Regions from separate parts of the Ewingella sp. S1.OA.A_B6 genome, predicted to be linked through region 4. Evidence: predicted binding sites of a transcription regulator. Region 4 holds the regulator's gene; each other region holds the start of a gene.
The links. Region 4 encodes Fur, which represses iron uptake genes when iron is present. Its sites were predicted from a motif close to ATAATAATGAGAACNACTATCAA; they were not measured.
Positions count from the first base shown of each region.

Region 1 (2,207 bases), 1.4 Mb from region 4:
TCTGCTCCCAGCGTTTGAACTGGTTGAGAGAGGACTCGCCATCAAAGAAACCGCGGCTCAGTTTATCTCCGTACAGGCTGCCGTCGGCAGGCACGGCGGCGTGGTAACCACCGGAAGGATCTTTTTGCAGGTAGGCGCGCAGTAACAGCGAGGTATTTTCATCCGGCTGCCACATCAGCTGTGGGGAAATGGCATAACGCTCTTCACGCTGATGATCGTATTGGGTATCGCTGCTGCGGGTCATCCCCGTCAGGCGGAACGCCCACTGATCGTTGATGGCGTTGGTGTAGTCGAATGCGCCGCCTTGGGTATCTTGCGTCCCGCCGGAAAGGCGGAAGTGACCTTCTTCACTGAACTGTGGGCGTTTGGTGGTTTCCATCACCAGACCGCCAGGAATGCTTTGACCATACAGCGCAGATGAAGGGCCTTTGATCACATCGATACGTTCGAGGAACCAGGGATCAACCTGAATGGAGTTATAGCTGCCGCCATCGCTCAAAATACGCAGGCCATCGAGGAAGGTATTGTTGACGTCACCGCCGTGGAAACCGCGCAGGGAGATAGTGTCATAGCGCGTTGCGCCACCGGCAAAGTTGGTAAATACGCCCGGCGTGTAGTTCAGCGCGGCGTTGACGGTGGTGGCGTTCTGGTCGTCCATCTGCTGACGCGTTACGACGGATATGGCCTGGCCAGTGGTCATTATCGGCTGATCTGTCTTGGTGGCGGTCCGGCTGGTTTTCGCATTGTACCCCTGGGTTGGAGTATCGGCGGTTTGCACCGGTGCTGAGGTTACAACCACAGTTTCTTCCGCGAAAGAGGCAGCAGGAAGCGTCAGAGCGACGGCACACAACAGTACCGAACGCTTAAGAGGGAAGGCCAACAACATGTTCAAAGTTCCTATGAATTCTGAGTAGAAAATGGAGTGATGAATTAATTAATTGCATGTCTGACGTCTAAAAACTAAGCGCAAACACCGACTGTTTTCGCGCGAAAATCCCCGCCAGTGGCGAAAGGTTCTTTTAGGATTCGCCATGGCAATGGTAAACATAATGATAACTATTATCATTATTATTTTACAAATTCAAGTGAACTTTCTTCAAAACTTGTGAAGTGCATGAATTTTTATCCGCATGAAAATTATGGGATTAGTGTTCAAAAATGAATAAAGCCATCTTGGGCAATGTCACATTTGTGACTGTCTCACGGCATCAGGGATGAGATATTCCGTGAAAAAATCTAAACAAACAGGCAGGAAGGGTATTAGCTTTAATAGTGCGTTTTTCAAAAATAGAGATTCACTATGGGGAGCCGGAATGATTCAGCTAAGCGCGGAGCAATACAGTGAGAAATGGACTCAGGTCGATAATTATTTGGTCAGCCATTTAATTGAAGATGACCCGATTTTAGATCAGGTACTCAAAAATAACCTCGAAGGTGGTTTGCCTGCTCATGACGTCGCACCGAATCAGGGGAAATTACTGGCATTTTTTGCACAAATGATCGGCGCACATAGAGTGCTGGAAATCGGCACGTTGGGCGCATACAGCACCATCTGGTTGGCGCGGTCGATACCTGACTCTGGTCATGTGGTGACATTGGAAGCCGACCCGCATCATGCTCAAATCGCGCAGGTTAATATCCGGCTGGCAGGTTTACAGGACAAAATTACGCTGCACGTTGGCGCTGCGTCCAACACCTTGCCTTTACTGGAGGCAGAAGCACCCTTTGATCTGATCTTCATTGATGCCGATAAACCCAGCAACCCGCTGTATTTAGAGTGGGCACTGAAGTTGTCTAAGCCGGGAACGTTAATCATCGGAGATAATGTAGTGCGCGACGGTGCCGTGCTGGATCCTGGCAGCGACGATGCCCGTGTTCAGGGCGTGCGTCGCTTTATTGAGATGATTGAGCGGGAGCCGCGTTTAACGGCCACCGCGTTGCAAACCGTCGGCAGCAAAGGCTGGGATGGTTTTGTGCTGGCGCGGGTTACCGGTTAGAAAACGGTTTTTACCGCGAAAGCCCAAAGCCAATTTCATACAGAGGGGATTCACTGTCATGCGGCATGTCCGACTTCTGTTTGCGTATCGCAGCCATTGAGGAGGGCAGCTCAAATGGGAGTTTTCCAGTGAACGCTTCTCCGCTGGTCAGGCGGGTGAACAGTACGGTATCGCTGACGCCGAAGTTGCCCACAATGGCTTTGGCTTTTT
Region 1 is NZ_JBLJFK010000001.1:1,463,921-1,466,127, reverse strand. It holds gene ACMV8I_RS06995 (TonB-dependent siderophore receptor) at 1-886, opposite strand, end outside; gene ACMV8I_RS06990 (O-methyltransferase) at 1,314-1,997, shown strand; gene ACMV8I_RS06985 (glycoside hydrolase family 3 protein) at 2,008-2,207, opposite strand, start outside.
Region 1: ACMV8I_RS06995 (TonB-dependent siderophore receptor) is a predicted target of Fur. The motif match lies at 1,050-1,072, and genes of this name have one in related genera.

Region 2 (2,207 bases), on a different contig from region 4:
TTCCCTGAACGCGGATTTTCATGCCACGCAAATCTTCAGGTTTCACCACTGGCTGTTTGGTGATCAGGTTGCGTGTACCACCATCCATCCAGCCCAGAAACACCAGGCGGGATTTCGGGTCATTAGTGATCTTATCGCCAATCTCCTTGCCGATATTGCCGTCGAGCACCTTATGCATGTGGTCTTCATCGCGGAAAACGTAGGGCAGGGTGAAGACGCTAATCTCCGGCAAAATCGACGCCACCGGCGTCATCGACACACGGATAATGTCCAGCGCTCCGATCTGAGCCTGCTCGATTTCCTGTTTTTCATCACCCAGCACGCCGCCGGGGAAGGTTTTTATCTCCAGCCTGCCGTCGGTTTGCTGTTGCAGTTTTTCGCCCATGTGTTGTACGGCAACGACGTTAGGGTAGCCTTGGGGGTGAACATCGGCGGCTTTGATCGTCTGTGCCAGCAGACTTTGACTAAAGAGAAGGGTAGCGGAACTCAGGCAAAGACTGAAAATTGCGTTCTGCATTTTCATAGTTTTGTCTCCAGGGTACTCAGTTAGTAAGGAAAATAAAAACAGGGGAAATGGATGACATGTAAGAAGGCTGCCGGTGTCCGGTCTTTACCCACTTCGGAAAGATACCCGATCAGGGGTGCTGTTTATTTGAACGATGTCACAAACTGATAACAGTTATGGAATTATATTTCTTAATATTTAAAACGGCGTTTTGTTTGTAATTAATGTATCGATCGATTGATTTACGCGTCAATTTTTTCCAAAAATGTGAACTGGGTGAGGTTTGACGCATTTGCGGATAAACCCCAAAAAGCTTGTTACCGGTCAATGACATGGGCGCACGGGGCAGCGATAATGTAAATAATAATGAGAACCACTATCAATTCGAGCTTTTTGTTTGATATGATTTGGCGCTATCAACCCCCATACACATTGATTCTGGCTGGAGGCGACGCTTGAAAACGGCTCGCAATAAGATGAAAGAGATGGCGTCATTTCTGATGCCATTAGTTTTGGTAGCATGCCTTGCTGGCAATGCCTACGCGGCACCTTCTTCTGCGGCAACTGAAGCGGTAACGCAAGCAGCCCAACCGACAGACAGTACTAACGAAACTCCAGCGGCAGTGACGCCGATCAGCGCTTCTGCTGCGCCCGTCGATAATAGGGTCGCGCTTCCGGTTATCCCTAAAGATCTCTCCGTGCTTGGCATGTATCACCACGCTGACGTGATAGTGAAAATCGTGATGATTGGCCTGTTGCTGGCCTCGGTGGTCACCTGGACGTTGCTGTTTAGCAAAGGTGCTGAAGTGTGGAGCGGCAAGCGCCGTTTGCGCCGTGAGTTCGCTGCACTGGAAACGGTACGCACGCTGGACGAAGCCGCTGAGCAGGCAGAAAGTTTTGACGCTAACAGCATCAGCAGCCAGATGGTGCGCGATGCCCAAAATGAACTCGAACTATCCGCTGGGTCAACCGACAACGGCGGCATCAAGGATCGTACTGGTTTTCGTCTGGAGCGCCGCGTCAGTGCTGCCGGACGCCATATGGGCCGTGGCAATGGTATCCTCGCCACCATCGGCGCTATCTCTCCGTTCGTCGGTCTGTTCGGTACGGTGTGGGGCATCATGAACAGCTTCATTGGTATTGCCCAGACGCAAACCACCAATCTTGCCGTGGTCGCTCCTGGGATTGCCGAAGCTCTGCTGGCTACCGCCGTTGGCCTGATTGCCGCGATCCCAGCAGTGGTGATTTACAACATCTTCGCCCGCACTATCGGCTCTTATCGCCATCAGGTGGGGGATGTGGCCGCGCAGATTTTACTGTTGCAGGGACGTGATCTGGATCTGGCTGCCAGCGCAGGTGAAACATCGCGGCCAGTGGCCGATCGCCAGTTGCGCGTAGGGTAATAAATTATGGCCATACGTTTAAATGACGATCTCGACGAAAGCGGTGAAATGCATGACATCAACGTCACGCCTTTTATCGATGTGATGTTGGTGTTGTTGATCATCTTCATGGTGGCCGCGCCACTGGCGACCGTTGATGTACGTGTAGATTTACCCGCCTCGACGGCTAAGCCGCAGCCGCGCCCGGAAAAACCGGTGTTCCTCACCGTGAAAGCTGACAAGCAACTCTATCTGGGCGACAGCGTTGTTAATCGCGATAACCTCACCGCACAACTTGATCAACGTACGCACGGCGACAA
Region 2 is NZ_JBLJFK010000003.1:61,061-63,267, reverse strand. It holds gene ACMV8I_RS10080 (TRAP transporter substrate-binding protein) at 1-523, opposite strand, end outside; gene exbB (tol-pal system-associated acyl-CoA thioesterase) at 982-1,908, shown strand; gene exbD (TonB system transport protein ExbD) at 1,915-2,207, shown strand, end outside.
Region 2: exbB (tol-pal system-associated acyl-CoA thioesterase) is a predicted target of Fur. The motif match lies at 866-888, and genes of this name have one in related genera.

Region 3 (2,207 bases), on a different contig from region 4:
ACAATGCCGCCAAACAGGCCACGGTCGAAAGGTTCGAGCTGTTCAATAAACTCGCGGGCGGTTGACATCGGTGAGCCGCACAGCGCTGGCGTCGGGTGTAAAAGGCAGGCCAGCGACAGTGCGTTTTCAGCCGGATCGGCCACGTCGCCATCAATCGGAGATGACAGATGCCACAGCGTTGGTGTACTGAGCAGCTCCGGCTGGCGAGGAATATTCAGATGGCTGCAACGCGCCGTAAGCGCCTCGCGCATGCCTTCGGTGACGATGTGATGCTCATAAGCATCTTTAGTGGATGCCAGTAACTGATGACTGATTTGCTGATCCTGTTGCGGGTCGAGGCTGCGTTTCGCTGAACCCGCCAGCGGAGTGGAGTGAAAATGGTTGTCCAGTTTACGCAGCAGCAATTCGGGGCTGGCACCAAGCAGCGCGCCCTCTTCAAGCGGCACGTGGAAATGAAAACCGTCCGGGTTCTGCTCGATCATCCGTGCCATCAGCGCCGGTTTATCAACCGGCTGACGGGTTTCAATCTCCAGCAGCCGTGAAAGCACCACTTTGCTTAGCGCTCCCTCACGGGTGGATTTGACCGCAGACGACACCATCTGCATAAAATCATTTTTCGCCGGATGCTCGGTTTTGCTGACCACCTCAGGCAGCCCAGTATCAACTGGGGTCTGGCTTTGCAGAAATGCCTGCCGGTCAAACCACTGCACCCGCTGTGGGACAAACAGCGAAGAGGGCTGCCGCGTATCGAAAGGAATCGCACCGCAGAGTATTGGATTAGCTATTCCGGCCGCTCGTGCCTGGCTGAATGCCTGCTGCACCGCCTGCTGAAAAGCACTAGTGAGTGATTCACCGCCTGCTGCAGGCAGGTTCAGGCGAGCAAAACAGCCCTGGGTAGCCAAACTGCGAAAAGGTGAAGTGAAGAAGAAACCCGAAGTGGGAGAAATGTTTGTCTCATTATCAACACCGTCACTTAATCGCTTATACGTCTGATTGACCACGTTCACTGTTGCATCCATTAGTTCGCTCCTGTTAACAGAATGATAATGAATATAATAACCATTATCATTTGCATCTATTGCAGGTAAACTACTCGCCGAATTTATGCCTGTCAATAAACGTAAACCACGCTTTGTGCGTTTTGGATTGAGCTGCCAAGCACAGACATGCTGTAAAATGAGCTACATCAGCATGTAACAACTGAGGATCGCCGTTAATGAAGAGTACCCTGTTTCAACGTTTCGCCCTGTCTGCCGCATTTTTGACATTATTGATGCAAACGTGCATCGCAGCCCCTGCCGGATGGCCGCGACAGATTGAAACCGAACACGGCATAGTCACCCTCAACCAACCACCGCAACGCATTGTCTCCACCAGCGTCACGGTCACCGGCACCCTGTTGGCGATTGACGCGCCGGTCATTGCCAGCGGCGCGACCACCCCCAACAGCCGTATTGCTGATGCGCAGGGCTATTTAAGTCAGTGGGGTAAGATTGCGGCTGAGCGCAAAGTGCAACGGTTGTACATCGGTGAACCCAACGCCGAAGCCATCGCCGGAGAAGCGCCGGACCTGATCATCATGTCGGCCACCGGCGGGGATTCCGCCCTCAAACTCTACGATCAGCTTGCGGCCATTGCACCGGTATTGGTGGTCAACTATGACGATAAAAGCTGGCAGGAGCTGGCACGACAACTCGGTGAAGCCACCGGCCATGAAGCGCAGGCCAACGCCACCGTGAAGCAGTTTGACGCGCGGGTCAAAAAGCTGAAAACCGGACTGGCTTTACCGCCTCAACCGGTCTCCGCGTTGGTTTACCGCCCGGATGGTAAGTCTGCCAATCTGTGGACCAGCGCCTCACCGCAGGGACAACTGCTGCACGAACTGGGCTTCACTCTGGCCAAACTTCCAGCCAGCCTGCATGGCAGCCAGAGCCAGGGCGTACGTAAAGACATTGTGCAACTGAGCGGTGAAAACATGGCCGAAGGGTTAAATGGCAACACGCTGTTGCTGTTTTCCGCTGATGACAGCGACGGTCAGCGAGTGATGAACAACCGCTTTCTGGCCCACCTTCCGGCGGTAAAAAACCAACGGGTTTATCCGCTCGGCAATGACACCTTCCGCCTGGACTATTACAGCGCCAGTAACCTGCTAACACGGCTGGAAACGCTGTTTACTTCTCACTAACTGTATCGGAGGGCGCGCCCGG
Region 3 is NZ_JBLJFK010000013.1:32,829-35,035, reverse strand. It holds gene ACMV8I_RS18210 (isochorismate synthase) at 1-1,019, opposite strand, end outside; gene fepB (Fe2+-enterobactin ABC transporter substrate-binding protein) at 1,217-2,185, shown strand.
Region 3: ACMV8I_RS18210 (isochorismate synthase) is a predicted target of Fur. The motif match lies at 1,047-1,069, and genes of this name have one in related genera.

Region 4 (2,207 bases):
TTGAGAACAAGAGGTTAGAAATCTTATGGCCGTAGTAGGAATCTTCTTTGGATCCGATACTGGTAACACCGAAAACATCGCAAAAATGATCCAAAAACAGCTGGGTAAAGATATTGCCGAAGTCCACGACATTGCGAAAAGCAGCAAAGAAGATCTGGAAAAATTCGATATTTTGCTGATCGGTATTCCTACCTGGTATTACGGTGAAGCGCAGTGTGACTGGGACGACTTTTTCCCAACGCTGGAAGAGATAGATTTCGAAGGTAAGTTGGTCGCGCTGTTTGGTTGCGGCGACCAGGAAGATTATGCCGAATATTTCTGTGACGCGATGGGCACCGTGCGTGACATCATCGAGCCGCGTGGCGCAGTGATTGTTGGTCACTGGCCAACGGATGGTTACCATTTCGAAGCTTCTAAAGGCCTGGCTGACGACAAGCACTTCATTGGTCTGGCGATCGACGAAGATCGTCAACCTGAACTGACCAATGAACGTGTTGATGCCTGGGTTAAGCAGGTTTCACAAGAATTGAGCCTGGCTGAGATTATTGGTTAATCTGTCTGCCTGAATTCATTCAGGGTCAGGCGTTACATACTCGCAACATTTAGAGGCGAGCTGATTGGCCCTGAGTCGTTTATAATGAATTGAAAGGCGCTATCTATTATTGAAATTAACAATTTAATCGCTACAAAATTGTAACTTTCGACGGTATCAAGGTACACTCAGATCTGCTGTTTTTACTCATGATCAAGCCGTTGCGATATCTTCACTGCAACCATAAAAGATATGATCTTTGTTAACAGGAAATCGTTTTATCTTGAACCACAGGCTTCATGCCTCAACGCGACTCGCATAGTAACAGGACTGAATCCGCATGACTGACAACAATACCGCACTGAAAAAAGCTGGCTTAAAAGTCACGCTTCCGCGACTCAAGATCCTGGAAGTGCTGCAAGCGCCGGAAGGTCATCACGTCAGTGCGGAAGATTTGTACAAGCAACTGATTGATATGGGCGAAGAAATTGGTCTGGCGACGGTTTACCGCGTACTGAACCAATTTGATGATGCGGGGATCGTAACCCGTCACAATTTCGAAGGCGGTAAATCTGTTTTCGAACTGACTCAGCAACATCACCACGATCACCTGATTTGCCTGGATTGCGGCCGTGTGTTCGAATTCCGCGATGAATATATTGAAGGTCGTCAGCGTGAGATTGCCAAGAAACATGGCATCAAACTGACCAACCACAGTCTTTATCTCTACGGCCACTGCGAACTGGGTGATTGCCGCGAGAATGACAACCTGCATAACGACAAACCCTTAGTATAGTTTTCCGGTTTTGACATCATGCGTACTGTCATGCAGAACTATAATTAACCGCTGAAAAGCGGTTTTTTTATGTCTGCTATTTCACGCCCGCTCTTTTGCAGAGATAAAAACCCCGGTGAACCGGGGTCAGATAGTATGAGAAAGAGGGTTAAGATTTACCGTCAACCTGCTCAGCACGGCTGAAACGCTTACCCTCTGCTGAAGCGGAGCGAACCCAAACCTTGCCACTGACCTGCGGTTTTTGCCCGTCATCATAACGCAACCACTGCTCACCTCCATCCAGTGAATATTCGATAGACAGTCCCGGCAGTGAAACGTTAGCTTCCAGTTTGCCATCCGCAATACGAGCACCCGGAACGGGTAGACGGTAAACGACTCCGGCCGCGTCCATTTTCGGTAATTCACGCTGGCCCATCAGGTTAGCGAACAGTATCCACTCTTTATGTAACGCCTGGGTATCGACGTGGTGCGTTTTTCCGCCGGCAAACTCACGCCCTGCTTTGTAATCCATTTCCCAGTCCGCGCGGTGCCACGCACGTTCAGCCAGTGGCAACAGGCGCGGATAAATCATGTATTCCATGCGCTCATCGGTCCGCACCACTTCGCTCCACAACTGGGCTGAAATCCCGAAAGCACCCGGCCATGGTTTATCACTTTTCGCTTCGAAGACGTTGCCGTCACGGTCAACCGACGTTTCTGCGTTCTGCGGCAGGTTGTCCGGTGCAAAGCTGAACACTTTGGCTTCGTCGCTGAAACGCGTGCCCCAGTAGAAGCCCTTTTCCTGTGGATTAACTTCATACGGGAAGTCAAAATAGACGTAGTCCGGGTTAGAAATGATGACTTCGTAGCCTTTGTTAGCCCAGTCGTTCACCGTGTCGA
Region 4 is NZ_JBLJFK010000001.1:81,153-83,359, reverse strand. It holds gene fldA (flavodoxin FldA) at 26-553, shown strand; gene fur (ferric iron uptake transcriptional regulator) at 873-1,328, shown strand; gene ACMV8I_RS00405 (beta-N-acetylhexosaminidase) at 1,477-2,207, opposite strand, start outside.